Regions from separate parts of the Streptomyces hamibioticus genome, predicted to be linked through region 1. Evidence: riboswitches for the same ligand, from Rfam matches in the RefSeq annotation. Region 1 holds a riboswitch; the other holds the start of a gene.
What was found. A riboswitch is a leader RNA that binds a small molecule or an ion and turns the genes downstream of it on or off. The one in region 1 is predicted to bind glycine.
Positions count from the first base shown of each region.

Region 2: linked by a shared signal. The riboswitch ahead of gcvP (aminomethyl-transferring glycine dehydrogenase) and the one ahead of gcvT (glycine cleavage system aminomethyltransferase GcvT) in region 1 are both predicted to bind glycine.

Region 1 is NZ_JBKKQY010000001.1:2,231,391-2,238,656, reverse strand. Features, by position in the region: gene ACLGIH_RS09895 (ATP-binding protein) at 1-329, shown strand, start outside; gene ACLGIH_RS09890 (GNAT family N-acetyltransferase) at 353-1,006, opposite strand; gene ACLGIH_RS09885 (EF-hand domain-containing protein) at 1,097-1,309, shown strand; partial or broken gene ACLGIH_RS09880 (muramidase) at 1,429-1,632, opposite strand; gene ACLGIH_RS09875 (L-serine ammonia-lyase) at 1,734-3,101, opposite strand; gene glyA (serine hydroxymethyltransferase) at 3,196-4,458, opposite strand; gene gcvH (glycine cleavage system protein GcvH) at 4,471-4,848, opposite strand; gene gcvT (glycine cleavage system aminomethyltransferase GcvT) at 4,971-6,089, opposite strand; glycine riboswitch at 6,134-6,249, opposite strand; glycine riboswitch at 6,250-6,345, opposite strand; gene ACLGIH_RS09855 (AAA family ATPase) at 6,529-7,197, shown strand.
Region 2 is NZ_JBKKQY010000001.1:6,424,389-6,431,654, forward strand. Features, by position in the region: gene ACLGIH_RS29165 (DNA polymerase IV) at 1-793, shown strand, start outside; gene ACLGIH_RS29170 (PRC-barrel domain-containing protein) at 715-1,086, opposite strand; glycine riboswitch at 1,212-1,307, shown strand; gene gcvP (aminomethyl-transferring glycine dehydrogenase) at 1,482-4,367, shown strand; gene ACLGIH_RS29180 (TOBE domain-containing protein) at 4,414-4,833, opposite strand; gene ACLGIH_RS29185 (ABC transporter ATP-binding protein) at 4,870-5,961, opposite strand; gene ACLGIH_RS29190 (ABC transporter permease) at 5,958-6,749, opposite strand; gene modA (molybdate ABC transporter substrate-binding protein) at 6,800-7,266, opposite strand, start outside.

The sequences.
Region 1 (7,266 bases):
GACTGGCCCAGGTGGTGATCCTGCGTCAGTGGGGGTTTCCGCCCGCGCTGGCGGAGGACGCCGTCTTACTCGTCTCGGAGCTGGTGGGCAACGCCGTCCGGCACACCGGCGCCCGCGTCTTCGGCCTCCGCATGCAGCGTCGGCCCGGCCGGGTCCGCGTGGCGGTCCGCGACCCCTCACGAGGGCTGCCGTGCCTGATGCCGGTGCAGGAACTGGACATCAGCGGACGAGGCCTCTTCCTCGTCGACAAGCTGTCCGACCGGTGGGGCGTCGACCTGCTGCCGTGCGGCAAGACGACCTGGTTCGAGATGAGGGTCGCGGACCGCTAGGCAAGCTCCGCGGGCATCGCCCCTCACCGCGGGCGCAGCAGCACCTCCGACCCCACCGGAAGATAACCGGCCGCCTGGAACGCCCGCAGGCTGCGGGCGTTCCCCGGCGACACCTGGGCCCACACCGGCTCGCCCCCGCCGAGGTGCCGCGCCGCCGCCGCGAGCGCCCTCCCCAGCCCGAGGTGCCGTACCTCCTCGTCCACCTCGACCGCGACCTCCAGTCGCCCGGCGACCCCGCGGCCCAGCACCAGGACGCCTCCGTCCGCCGTCCACACCCGCACGTCGTCGCGCCGCCGCCGGGAGCCGACCACCCGGGGATGACCGGGGCCCCCGGCCTCCTTGAGCGCGACGGGCGGCTCGCCCTCCAGCGGGCCGGCCACCGTCATCACGTCGATCGTGTCGCTCCCGCGCCCGGTCCGCTCCATGAGCGCCGTGAGGAACCGCGCGTTCATCGTCGCGGAGAGAGCATCGCAGTCCAGGGCGCGCAGCGTCGCGTGCACCCATTCGGGCTCCTCGTCGGTGAACACCACCGAGTGCGCGGTGAACGCCAGCACCCCGGCGTCCCGCGCGCAGCACTGCGGTACGACGGTGATGCCGCCGTCCTCCGGCGGGAAGTTCCCGCGCGCCGCCGCGTCCAGGATCTCCCGGAGCGTCCGAGCCGCCCCGTCCTGCGTCAAGCCCTCCACCGCTCACCCGTCCGCTCGGCCCTGCCGTTAGTCTGACCTGCGTCACTAGGACGATCACTGTACGAAATGAGGGGCGGATCGGTGGCGGACATCGAAGAAGCACGCAAGCAGTTCGACCGGATCGACGTCGACGGCGACGGCTACATCACCCCGGCCGAGTTCAAGACCGCCCTCGCCCAGGGCGGCGACTGGAACGTCACCGAGTCCGTGGCGGAGGCCATCATCGCCACCCGTGACCTCGACGGCGACAAGCTCATGTCGTTCGACGAGTTCTGGGCGTACCTGAACAAGTGATGCGGGCCTGAGAGGGGCCGGCCGCCTGCCCGAAACTCCGGGCAGGCGGCCCCGCCGCGGAAATGGCGAGGGCCGCGCCGTACCCGGGCCGCAGGACCCGGCCGGTCAAGCGCCCTGCGCCACTTCCGCAACGCCGCCTTGTTCTCGAAGGCGGCCACGTTCTTGTCCACCGGTCGTCGGTCATGCGTGACGGGCCGGTTGTCCGGCCGCAGCTCCTTCACCTTGCGAACGAAGCGGTCCTTCTCGGCATTGTTCGCACGGGTCCCCTCGCCCGTCGTCTCCCGGTCGACGGCGAGGATGTCGCCGGGCCGGCCGGGTTGCCGTCCTGCGGCCCGGCAACCCGACCGGGGACGGGAGTTGGTTGTTCCCCCGGGTGACGTGCGGAATGCGGCAGGACTCGGTGTGCCGAAGTCCTTTCCACCGGCTAGCACTCGATGATGTTGACCGCCAGCCCGCCCCGCGCCGTCTCCTTGTACTTGACCGACATGTCGGCGCCGGTGTCCTTCATCGTCTTGATGACCTTGTCCAGGGACACCTTGTGGCTGCCGTCGCCGCGCATCGCCATCCGGGCCGCCGTGACCGCCTTGACCGCGGCCATGCCGTTGCGCTCGATGCACGGGATCTGGACGAGGCCGCCGACCGGGTCGCAGGTCAGGCCGAGGTTGTGCTCCATGCCGATCTCGGCGGCGTTCTCCACCTGCTCGGGGCTGCCGCCCAGCACCTCGGCGAGCGCGCCGGCCGCCATCGAGCAGGCCGAGCCGACCTCGCCCTGGCAGCCGACCTCGGCGCCGGAGATGGAGGCGTTCTCCTTGAACAGCATGCCGATCGCACCGGCGGCGAGCAGGAAGCGGATCACGCCCTCCTCGTCGGCGCCGGGCACGAAGTTCATGTAGTAGTGCAGGACCGCCGGGATGATGCCCGCCGCGCCGTTCGTGGGGGCCGTGACGACCCGGCCGCCGGCGGCGTTCTCCTCGTTCACCGCCATCGCGTAGAGGGTGATCCACTCCATGGCGAGGGCTTGCGGGTCGCCCTCCGAGCGCAGCTTGCGCGCGGTGTTCGCGGCGCGGCGGCGGACCTTCAGGCCGCCCGGCAGGATGCCCTCGCGGGACATGCCGCGGGAGACGCACGCCTGCATGACCCGCCAGATCTCCAGCAGGCCCTCGCGGATCTCGTCCTCGGTGCGCCAGGCGCGCTCGTTCTCCAGCATCAGGGCCGAGATGGACAGGCCCGTCTCCTGGGTCAGGCGCAGCAGCTCGTCGCCCGTGCGGAAGGGGTACTTCAGCACCGTGTCGTCGAGCTTGATGCGGTCCGCGCCGACCGCCTCCTCGTCGACGACGAAGCCGCCGCCCACCGAGTAGTAGGTCTTCGCCAGCAGCTCCGCGCCCTCGGCGTCGTACGCCCACAGCGTCATGCCGTTGGCGTGGTAGGGGAGCGTCTTGCGGCGGTGCAGGACCAGGTCGTCGTCGAAGGAGAACGGGATCTCGTGCTCGCCGAGGAGGCGGAGGCGGCCCGAGGTCCTGATCGCCTCGATCCGCTCGTCCGCCGTCTCCACGTCCACCGTGCGCGGCGAGTCGCCCTCCAGGCCGAGCAGCACCGCCTTGGGCGTGCCGTGGCCGTGGCCCGTGGCGCCGAGGGAGCCGTACAGCTCGGCCCGTACCGACGCGACCGGCGCCAGCAGCTCCTCGTTGCGCAGCCGCCGGGCGAACATGCGGGCCGCGCGCATCGGGCCGACCGTGTGGGAGCTGGACGGGCCGATGCCGATCGAGAACAGGTCGAAGACCGAGATGGCCACGGTGACTCCTCAATACGGGGGTGGTGCAGAGGGGGGGGCGGTGCGGGGCGCCGGCGCTCGCTTGTGGCGGCTCGGCGCCCCGACAGCCTGTTCGTTACTTGTTCAGACCCGGGTACAGCGGGTGCTTGTCGGCCAGGGCCTTCACCCGGGCCTTGAGGGACTCCGCGTCGTAGGACGGCTTGAGCGCCTCGGCGATCACGTCCGCGACCTCGGCGAAGTCCTCGGCCCGGAAGCCGCGGGTCGCCAGGGCCGGCGTACCGATGCGCAGACCGGAGGTCACCATCGGCGGACGCGGGTCGTTCGGCACGGCGTTGCGGTTGACCGTGATACCGACCTCGTGGAGGCGGTCCTCGGCCTGCCGGCCGTCCAGCTCCGAGTCGCGCAGGTCGACCAGGACCAGGTGGACGTCCGTGCCGCCGGTCAGCACGGAGACGCCCACGGCCTTGGCGTCGTCCCGCACCAGGCGCTCGGCCAGGATGCGGGCCCCCTCCAGCGTACGACGCTGGCGCTCGGCGAAGTCCTCGCTCGCCGCCACCTTGAAGGCGACCGCCTTCGCGGCGACCACGTGCTCCAGCGGTCCGCCCTGCTGACCGGGGAAGACGGCAGAGTTGATCTTCTTGGCGAGGTCGGCCGTGCTGAGGATCACACCGCCGCGCGGGCCGCCGAGGGTCTTGTGGGTCGTGGTGGTGACCACGTGCGCGTGCGGGACCGGGTTGGGGTGCAGGCCCGCCGCGACCAGACCGGCGAAGTGCGCCATGTCGACCATCAGGTACGCGCCGACCTCGTCGGCGATCCGGCGGAACTCGGCGAAGTCCAGCTGCCGCGGGTAGGCCGACCAGCCGGCCACGATCAGCTTCGGCCGGGACTCCTTGGCCAGCCGCTCCACCTCGGCCATGTCGACCAGGCCGTCGTCGCCGACGTGGTAGGCGACGACGTCGTAGAGCTTGCCGGAGAAGTTGATCTTCATGCCGTGGGTCAGGTGCCCGCCGTGGGCGAGGTTCAGACCCATGATCGTGTCGCCGGGCTTGAGCAGCGCGAACATCGCGGCGGCGTTCGCCTGGGCACCGGAGTGCGGCTGCACATTGGCGTGCTCGGCGCCGAAGAGCGCCTTGATGCGGTCGATGGCGATCTGCTCGACCACGTCGACGTGCTCGCAGCCGCCGTAGTAGCGGCGGCCCGGGTAGCCCTCGGCGTACTTGTTGGTGAGGACCGAGCCCTGCGCCTCCATGACCGCGACCGGCGCGAAGTTCTCGGAGGCGATCATCTCCAGGGTGGACTGCTGGCGGTCCAGCTCCGCGTCGACGGCGGCGGCGACGTCGGGGTCGAGCTCGTGCAGGGGGGTGTTCAGGACAGACATCGGCAGGGCTCCTCAGCCGGCGGCGTAGGCGGTGTACTCGTCGGCGGAGAGCAGGTCGGCCGGCTCGTCCGTGACGCGCACCTTGAACAGCCAGCCGCCCTCGAAGGGCGCGGAGTTCACCAGCGACGGGTCGTTGACGACGTCCTCGTTGACCTCGGTGATCTCACCCGAGACAGGCGAGTACAGGTCGGACACGGACTTGGTCGACTCCAGCTCGCCGCAGGTCTCGCCCGCGGACACGGTGTCGCCGACCTCCGGGAGCTGGACGAAGACGACGTCACCGAGCGCGTTGGCGGCGTGCTCCGTGATGCCGACCGTCGAGACGCCGTCCTCGGCGGCCGACAGCCACTCGTGCTCCTTGCTGTAGCGCAGCTGCTGGGGGTTGCTCATGGCCTGAATTCTCCTGTACGCGGGGGAGTGCTGATGAATGGGGGACCGACTGGAAGGCTGCCGACACCGCTGGTGAGCAGCGCGAACCTACGCGAGGACACCTGCGGGTACGGACCCAGTCTCTACTTCTGGCGCTTGTAGAACGGCAGCGCCACGACCTCGTACGGCTCGTGGCTGCCCCGGATGTCCACGCCCACCCCGGGCGTGCCCGGAGCCGCGTGCGCCGCGTCGACGTACGCCATCGCGATCGGCTTGCCCAGCGTCGGCGACGGCGCCCCGGAGGTGACCTCGCCGATCACCTCGCCGCCGGCCACGACCGCGTACCCGGCGCGCGGCACCCGGCGGCCCTCGGCGACCAGGCCGACCAGGACCCGGGGCGGCTGCGAGGCGGCGCGCTCCGCGGCCTCCGTCAGCGCCGCGCGGCCCACGAAGTCGCCCTCCTTCTCGAACTTGACCACCCGGCCGAGCCCGGCGTCGAACGGCGTCAGCGAGGTCGTCAGCTCGTGCCCGTACAGCGGCATGCCCGCCTCCAGGCGCAGCGTGTCCCGGCAGGACAGGCCGCAGGGGGTCAGGCCGGCCGCCTCGCCCGCCTTGGTCAGCGCCTGCCACAGCTCCACCGCGTGCTCCGGCTTCACGAACAGCTCGAAGCCGTCCTCGCCGGTGTAGCCGGTACGGGCGATCAGCGCCGGGACACCGGCCACGGTGCCGGGCAGCCCCGCGTAGTACTTCAGGCCGTCCAGGTCGGAGTCGGTCAGGCTCTTGACGATTTCCGGCGACTCGGGGCCCTGCACGGCCAGCAGCGCATAGGCGTCCCGGTCGTCGCGCACCTCGGCGTCGAAGCCGGCCGCGCGCCCGGCCAGCGCGTCCAGCACCACCTGGGCGTTGGAGGCGTTGGCGACCACCATGAACTCGGAGTCGGCGAGGCGGTAGACGATCAGGTCGTCCAGGATGCCGCCGTCCTCGCGGCAGATCATGGTGTACCGGGCGCGGCCGGGCTTGACGCCGCCGATGTTGCCGACCAGCGCGTAGTCCAGCAGCGCGGCGGCCTGCGGACCGGTGACGGTGATCTCGCCCATGTGCGAGAGGTCGAAGAGACCGGCCCGGGTGCGCACGGCGGTGTGCTCGTCGCGCTCGGAGCCGTAGCGCAGGGGCATGTCCCAGCCGGCGAAGTCGGTCATGGTCGCGCCGAGCGAACGATGCACGGCATCGAGCGCGGTGCGGCGGAGTTCGGTACTGCTCATCGGTCGGTCGTCTCCCAGGGCATGACGCAGGCGGGCGAGGTGAGTCCTCCCCATCTGTCATCGGAACCTGAGAGGTTCGCCATGACCACCTTCAGTCCGGTGATCAGGACTTGCACCTTGGGTGGGGCCGCCCTCGGGGCGGCCCGCTTTTCAGATGTGCCTCGCCCGCGCGGTAACGGGGCCTGAGAGATTCAAGGGAGGTACTTGCTCCTTCGGCGCCCCAGCCGGTGGCTGGGAACTCTCCCGCGCGGATTCAAACGGCCGGTATGCAGTTGGCGCGCACATCATTGCACGCATCGTCCGGTCGTGGCAGAGCAAGCTCTTTGTGACCGGCTTGTGGCAGCACGTACACGAAAGCACGAGACTCCCGCATTACCTTCTTTTTACACTCGACGGGGACGGGGAAACTCGTGAACCGCCCCAGGGGAGGACGATCACGGTGAACAGGACCACGGCATACGCCACGACCTCGGGTCTCGCGCTGCCCAAGCAGCCTGCAGGCCCGGCCCGGGAGGCGTGTGCCGACCAGACCGCACCCGTCGTCCGCGACCTGCGGGAGCGGGCCGGCCGCAGCCCGCACGCCCTGCTCTTCGGGCCCGGCGACATCGTCGTCGTCACCGGCCTGCCCGGCAGCGGCAAGTCCACGCTGATGGAGCGCACCGTGCGCGGGATGCGCATCGACTCCCAGGACACCCGCGACCGCTGGGACCGCCGGATGCCGCGCCTCCTGCCGTACGCCCTCTACCGCCCCCTGGTCCGGTTCGCCCACTACGCCGGCCTGCGTCGCGCGCTGCGCTCCGGCGAGGGCGTCGTCGTGCACGACTGCGGCACCCAGGCCTGGGTGCGGACCTGGCTGGCCCGCGAGGCCCGCCGCCGGGGCACCGGCCTGCACCTGCTGCTGCTCGACGTCAGCGCCGAGGCGGCCCTGGCCGGCCAGCGCGAGCGCGGCCGGGGCGTCTCCCGCTACGCCTTCCGCCGGCACCGCACGGCCACCGCCCGGCTGCTGCGCGCCGCCGCCGAGGGCACCCTGCCGGGCGGCTGCGCCTCGGCCGTGCTGCTCGACCGGGCGGCGGCGGACACGCTGCGCCGGATCGGCTTCACCGGCTGACGGCCGCCGCGGGCCCGCGGGGCCGAACGGGTTAGCCTTTCCAGCCACACCAGCGGTTCGAGCAGGCGG
Region 2 (7,266 bases), 4.2 Mb from region 1:
GCACGGGCTGTACGCCATGGCGCTGGCCCGCGACGACCGGCCGGTGGTGGCGGAGCGGGAGACGAAGTCGGTGTCGGTGGAGGACACCTACGACGTCGACATCCACGACCGGACACGGGTCGGCCTGGAGGTGCGGCGGCTGGCCGACCGGTGTGTGCGGCGGCTGCGCGGGGCCGGGCTGTCGGGGCGCACCATCGTGCTCAAGGTGCGGCGCTACGACTTCTCCACCCTGACCCGGTCCGAGACCCTGCGCGGGCCCACCGACGACCCGTCGGTGATCCGGGACGCGGCGGCGCGGCTGCTGGACTCGGTGGACACCACGGGCGGTGTGCGGCTGCTCGGGGTCGGCGTCAGCGGGCTCGCCGACTACACGCAGGAGGACCTGTTCGCGCAGGCGGCGGGGGAGCGGGCGGAGGAACTCGCCGAGGAGCCGGACGCCGAGCCCGCCGAGGAGCCGCGGCAGCCGCCCGCCGAGCGCCGCTGGCCCTCCGGGCACGATGTGCGGCACGCCGTCCACGGACACGGGTGGGTGCAGGGCAGCGGCCTCGGGAGGGTCACCGTGCGCTTCGAGACGCCCGGCTCGGAGCCGGGGCGGGTGCGCACCTTCCGGGTCGACGACCCCGAGCTGGCGCCGGCGGAGCCGTTGCCGCTGGTGGGCCCGCCGGCGTCGGCGCAGCGAAGACCCGCGGCGCCCGGCATCCGGCCGCCGGTCGGTCAGGCCTCCTCGGAGCCCGCCAGCTTGCCGAAGTCGCGGTCGGGCGGCGGGGGAGGGGCCGCCACGTCGAGACCGTAGTGGTGGTAGAGCTGGAGTTCCTGCTCGGGAGACAGGTGCCGGCCGACGCCGAAGTCGGGGGCCTCCTTGATCAGCGCCCGGTCGAAGGGCACGCGCAGGGTGCCGTCGACCAGCTCGCTGGGCTCGAGAGGGACGAAGGCGTCCCTGCTGAACAGGCCGGTGCGTATGGCCGCCCATTCGGGAACGCCGGTGGCGTCGTCGAGGTAGACCTCGTCGATGGTGCCGAGCTTGGTGCCGTTGCGGTCGAACGCCTTGCGGCCGATCAGGTTGCGCGGATCGATGTCGGTGCGCACGGTCCCTCCACGTGGTCGCAAACCATCCGGTAAATCATCCGTAAGCACTACAAAACGGCACATTCGTGATGGCGGCCACTCGAAGGTGGGGGCGTTGACCTCGCTGGTAGGCTGACAACGGCTGCTGACCCTGTGCGGGAGAGTCCTCCGAACTCCATCGGAGGCGCCGAAGGAGCAAATCCTCCCCGGAATCTCTCAGGCCCCTGTACCGCACGGACGAGGTCACTCTGGAAAGCAGAGCGGGTGTCGACGGCTTCCGCTCTCACCGACGGTGAAAGCCGGGAGCCCTCGGGCGGCCCGGTGAAGCTCTCAGGTCGAGATGACAGAGGGGGAGGCCGTCCGGGTACCCGTGCCGTGGTGCCCCTCGAAGGTCGTCAGACCAGGAGGCCTCCGCAATGACCGCCCATCGCACCCCGCTCTCCGAGCTCGAACAGGGAACGCCCTTCGAGCAGCGCCACATCGGCCCCGACCACGAGGCCCGGGCCAAGATGCTCGCGCAGGTCGGTTACGGCTCGCTCGACGAGCTGACCGCCGCCGCGGTGCCGGATGTGATCAAGAACGCCGAGGCGCTGGACCTGCCGGGCGCCCGCACCGAGCCCGAGGTGCTGGCCGAGCTGCGTTCCCTCGCCGACCGCAACCAGGTCCTCGACTCCATGATCGGCCTCGGCTACTACGGGACGTTCACCCCGCCCGTCGTCCTGCGCAACGTCATGGAGAACCCGGCCTGGTACACCGCGTACACGCCGTACCAGCCGGAGATCTCCCAGGGCCGCCTGGAGGCCCTGCTGAACTTCCAGACCATGGTCGCCGACCTCACGGGCCTGCCCACCTCCGGCGCCTCACTGCTGGACGAGGGCACCGCGGCCGCCGAGGCCATGGCCCTGTCCCGGCGCATGGGCAAGAACAAGAAGGGCCTGTTCCTGGTCGACGCGGACGCGCTGCCGCAGACCATCGCGGTCATCCGGACCCGCGCCGAGCCGACCGGCGTCGAGGTCGTCGTCGCCGACCTGAGCGAGGGCATCCCGGCCGAGGTCGCCGAGCGGGAGATCAACGGCGTCCTGATCCAGTACCCGGGCGCCTCCGGTGCCGTACGCGACATCAAGCCGGTCATCGACCAGGCGCACGAGCTGGGCGCGCTCGTCACCGTCGCCGCCGACCTGCTCGCGCTCACGCTGCTGAAGTCGCCCGGCGAGCTGGGCGCGGACATCGCCGTCGGCACCACCCAGCGCTTCGGCGTGCCGATGGGCTTCGGCGGGCCGCACGCCGGCTACATGGCCGTCCACGACAAGATGGCCCGCAGTCTGCCCGGCCGCCTCGTGGGCGTCTCCGTGGACGCCGACGGCGACAAGGCCTACCGCCTCGCCCTGCAGACGCGTGAGCAGCACATCCGCCGCGAGAAGGCCACCAGCAACATCTGCACCGCGCAGGTGCTGCTCGCCGTGATGGCCGGTATGTACGCCGTCTACCACGGTCCCGAGGGGCTGAAGACCATCGCGCGCCGCACCCACCGCTACGCCACGGTCCTCGCCGCGGGCCTGACGGCCGCCGGTGTGGAGATCGTCCACGGCGCCTGGTTCGACACGGTCACCGCCCGGGTGCCGGGCCGGGCCGCCGAGGTCGTCGCCGCCGCCCGCGACAACGGCGTCAACCTGCGGCTGGTCGACGCCGACCACGTCTCCTTCGCCTGCGACGAGACCACCCTGCGCGCCCAGGTCGGCGCCGTGTGGTCGGCGTTCGGCGTCGAGGGCGACATCGAGGCGCTGGACGCGGCGACCGAGGACGCCCTGCCCGAGGCGCTGCTGCGGACCGACGACTACCTCACCCACCCGGTCTTCCACCAGTACCGCTCCGAGACCGCGATGCTGCGCTACCTGCGCCGCCTCGCCGACCGCGACTACGCGCTGGACCGCGGCATGATCCCGCTGGGCTCCTGCACCATGAAGCTCAACGCGACCACCGAGATGGAGCCGGTCACCTGGCCGGAGTTCGGGCAGCTGCACCCCTTCGCGCCCGCCGAGCAGGCCCAGGGCTACCTCACGCTCATCCGCGAGCTGGAGGAACGTCTCGCCGAGGTCACCGGCTACGACAAGGTCTCCCTCCAGCCCAACGCCGGGTCGCAGGGTGAGCTGGCCGGTCTGCTCGCCGTCCGCGGCTACCACCGCGCCAACGGCGACGAGCAGCGCACGGTGTGCCTGATCCCGTCCTCCGCGCACGGCACCAACGCGGCCAGCGCCGTGATGGCCGGCATGAAGGTCGTCGTCGTCAGGACCGCCGAGGACGGCGAGATCGACATCGAGGACCTGCGGGCCAAGATCGAGCAGCACCGCGACGAACTGGCCGTGCTGATGATCACCTACCCGTCCACGCACGGCGTGTTCGAGGAGCACGTCGCCGACATCTGCGCCCGGGTGCACGACGCGGGCGGCCAGGTCTACGTCGACGGCGCCAACCTCAACGCGCTGGTGGGCGTCGCCAAGCCGGGCCACTTCGGCGGCGACGTCTCGCACCTGAACCTGCACAAGACCTTCTGCATCCCGCACGGCGGCGGCGGCCCCGGCGTCGGCCCGGTGGCCGTACGGTCGCACCTGGCGCCCTACCTGCCCAACCACCCGCTGCAGCCCGCGGCCGTCCCGGAGACCGGCGTGGGGCCCATCTCCGCGGCTCCCTGGGGCTCGGCGGGCATCCTGCCCATCTCCTGGGCGTACGTCCGTCTCATGGGCGGTGAGGGGCTCAAGCGGGCCACGCAGGTCGCCGTGCTGTCCGCCAACTACATCGCCAAGCGGCTGGAGCCGCACTACCCGGTGCTCTACACCGGCCCCGGCGGACTGGTCGCGCACGAGTGCATCATCGACCTGCGCCCGCTGACCAAGGCGACCGGTGTGAGCGTCGACGACGTCGCCAAGCGGCTGATCGACTACGGCTTCCACGCGCCGACGATGTCGTTCCCCGTCGCCGGGACGCTGATGATCGAGCCGACCGAGTCCGAGGACCTCGCCGAGCTCGACCGGTTCTGCGAGACGATGATCGCCATCCGCGCGGAGATCGAGAAGGTCGCCTCCGGCGAGTGGCCCGCGGAGGACAACCCGCTGCGGGGCGCGCCGCACACCGCCGGCGCGCTGAGCGGTGACTGGGAGCACGCGTACACCCGTGAGGAGGCCGTCTTCCCGGCCGGGGTGTCCGCCGCCGACAAGTACTGGCCGCCGGTGCGCCGGATCGACCAGGCCTTCGGCGACCGGAACCTGGTCTGCTCCTGCCCGCCGCTGGACGCGTACGAGGACTGACCGAGGTACGGAAGGAAGGGCCTCGCCGGTGGGCGGGGCCCTTTCGTCATACCGCCGCCAGCGACACCTCGGTGGACTTGATCAGGGCGACGACGGAGCTGCCGGTCGACAGCCCCAGGTCGTCGGCGGCGTCCCTGGTGATCGCGGCGGTCAGCTCGCCGCCCTCCACGGCGATCCGTACGGACGCCATCGCGTCGCCGGGGGCCAGGCCGGTGACCGTGCCGGGGAGCCGGTTGCGGATGGACAGGCCCTCGACGGGGGCGGTGGCCAGCGAGACCTCCGTCGACTTCACCAGGGCGCGTACGGCGGTGCCCGGTCGAAGACCGAGGTCGTCGGCGGCGTCGCGGGTGATCGCCGCGGTGAGGTCCTGGCCGCCGGTGAGGCGGACCATGACCGTCGCCATGGCCTCGCCCGGGGTGACGGCGGTGACGGTGCCGGGGAGCTGGTTGCGGATGCTCAGGCTCATGGCGGCACGGTAGCCCGGTGAGTGCCGTGCGCCGCCTTACGCCGGGTATGCGTGTGTCTGCGTCGCTTTGACCGTCGCCCACACTCGCGCGCCCGGATGGAGGCCGAGTTCCGCCGCGGCGACGGTGGTGAGGTCGGCGGCGAGGCCCAGGTCGCCGGTGAGGTCGGCGCGGATCCGGTCGCCGTGGGTCTCCAGGCCGGCGACCTCGCAGCGCCACAGGTTGCGGGCGCTGGAACCGGCGGGGCGCTCCCCGTACAGGGTGACCGCGCCGGGCGGGAAGGCCACGAAGACCGGGCCGGTGAGGTTTTCGGTGGTGGTGATGGCGGGGCCCGCGTCCAGCCGGACGGTGTGCCCCTCCGCCCGCCCCCGGTAGAGGTTGAGGCCGACCAGCTGGGCGATGTAGTCGGTGCGCGGCCGGCGGGCGATGTCGGCCGGGGCGCCCTCCTGGACGATGTGGCCGTGCTCCACGACGACCAGCCGGTCGGCCAGCACCATGGCGTCCAGCGGATCGTGTGTGACCAGGACGGCGACCGCCTCGAACTCGGCCAGGTGGCGCCGGAGCTGAGCACGCACCTCCAGGCGGGTGCGGGCGTCCAGCGCGGCGAGCGGCTCGTCCAGGAGCAGCAGCCGGGGGTGGGTGGCCAGGGCGCGGGCCAGGGCGACGCGCTGGGCCTGCCCGCCGGAGAGACGGCGCGGCCTGGCGCCGGCGTGCTCGGCCAGCCCCATCCGGTCCAGCCAGGCGGCCGCCTGCGCCCGGGCCGCCGCCTTGCCCGCGCCCCGGCAGCGCGGCCCGAAGGCCACGTTGTCGAGCGCGCTGAGGTGCGGGAAGAGCAGGTAGTCCTGGAAGACGACGCCGACCGGCCGGGACTCGGGCGGCGTACGGTCCAGGTCGGTGCCGTCCAGACGCAGGTGGCCGTCCGAGAGCGGTACGAGACCGGCCAGTGCGCGCAGGGCGGTGGTCTTGCCGGCGCCGTTGGGGCCGAGCAGGGCGACGACGTCGCCGGGGGCCGCGGTCAGGGTGACGTCGAGGCGGAAGGCGCCGCGGTCGACGACCAGGCGGGCGTCGAGGCCCTCGGCGTGCGGGGCGGTGCCCGCGGGATCGGCGGTGAGGGGGCGGGGCCGGGTCATGAGGTGGTCATCCAGCGGTCGCGCAGCCCGGCCAGGACGGCGATGGAGACGGCCAGCAGCACCAGGCTGAGGGCGATCGCCGCGGCCGGGTCGTTCTGCAGGGCGAGGTAGACGGCGAGCGGCATGGTCTGGGTACGGCCCGGGAAGTTCCCGGCGAAGGTGATCGTCGCGCCGAACTCGCCCAGGGCGCGCGCCCACGCCAGCACCGCGCCCGCCGCGACGCCCGGCGCGATGAGCGGCAGTGTGACGCGGCGGAACGCGGTGAAGCGGGAGGCGCCGAGGGTGGTGGCGGCCTCCTCGTAGCGCGGGTCGGCGGCCCGCAGGGTGCCCTCCACGCTGATGACGAGGAAGGGCATCGCCACGAAGGTCTCGGCGAGGACGACACCGGTGGTGGTGAACGGCAGCGTGACGCCGAACCAGGCGTCCAGGTACTGCCCGACGACGCCGTTGCGGCCGAACGCGAGCAGCAGCGCGACACCGCCGACCACCGGGGGCAGCACCAGCGGCAGGGTCACCAGGGCGCGCACGAAGCCGCGGCCGGGGAAGTCGGTGCGGGCCAGCAGCCAGGCCAGCGGGACGCCGATGAGCAGGCTCAGTACCGTCGCCGACGTGGCGCACACCAGTGACAGCCGCAGGGCCTGCCACACCTCCGCGCTGGTCAGCTGCTCCGGCAGGCTGGTCCACGGGGCCCGGACGAGCAGGGCGATCAGCGGCAGCAGCAGGAAGGCCAGGCCGACGACCGCCGGGACCAGCAGGGGCAGCGGCGCTCCCCGGCCGACTGTGCTCATCCGGCCGCTTCCGCCCGTCCGGCCGCCGCGGCGCTTGGGCCCGGTGGCGGTCACGGCTTCAGGAACCCGGCTTCGCCCAGCACCCTCTGGCCCTCGGCGGAGCGAACCAGGTCGATGAAGGCCTGTGCCGCCTCGGGGTTGGGGCCGTTCTTGAGCGGGGCGATCGGATAGTCGTTGACGGCCTCGGCCGCTTCGGGGAAGGACACGCCCTCCACCTTGTCCCCGGCCGCCGTGACGTCGGTCCGGTAGACAAGGGCGGCGTCGGCCTCCTTCAGCTCGACCTTCGTCAGGGCGGCCTTGACGTCCTCCTCGTAGGAGACCGGCGTGAGCTGGACGCCGCCGGCCTCCAGCGCCTTCTGCGCGGCCGAGCCGCAGGGCACCGTCCTGTCGCACAGCACGACCTTCAGGCCGGGCCCGGCGAGGTCGTCGAGGGAGGAGATCCGGTCGGGGTTGCCCGGCAGGGTGGCGATCTGCAGCTGGTTGCGGGCGAAGGTGACCGGCGCGCCGGCCGTGTCGC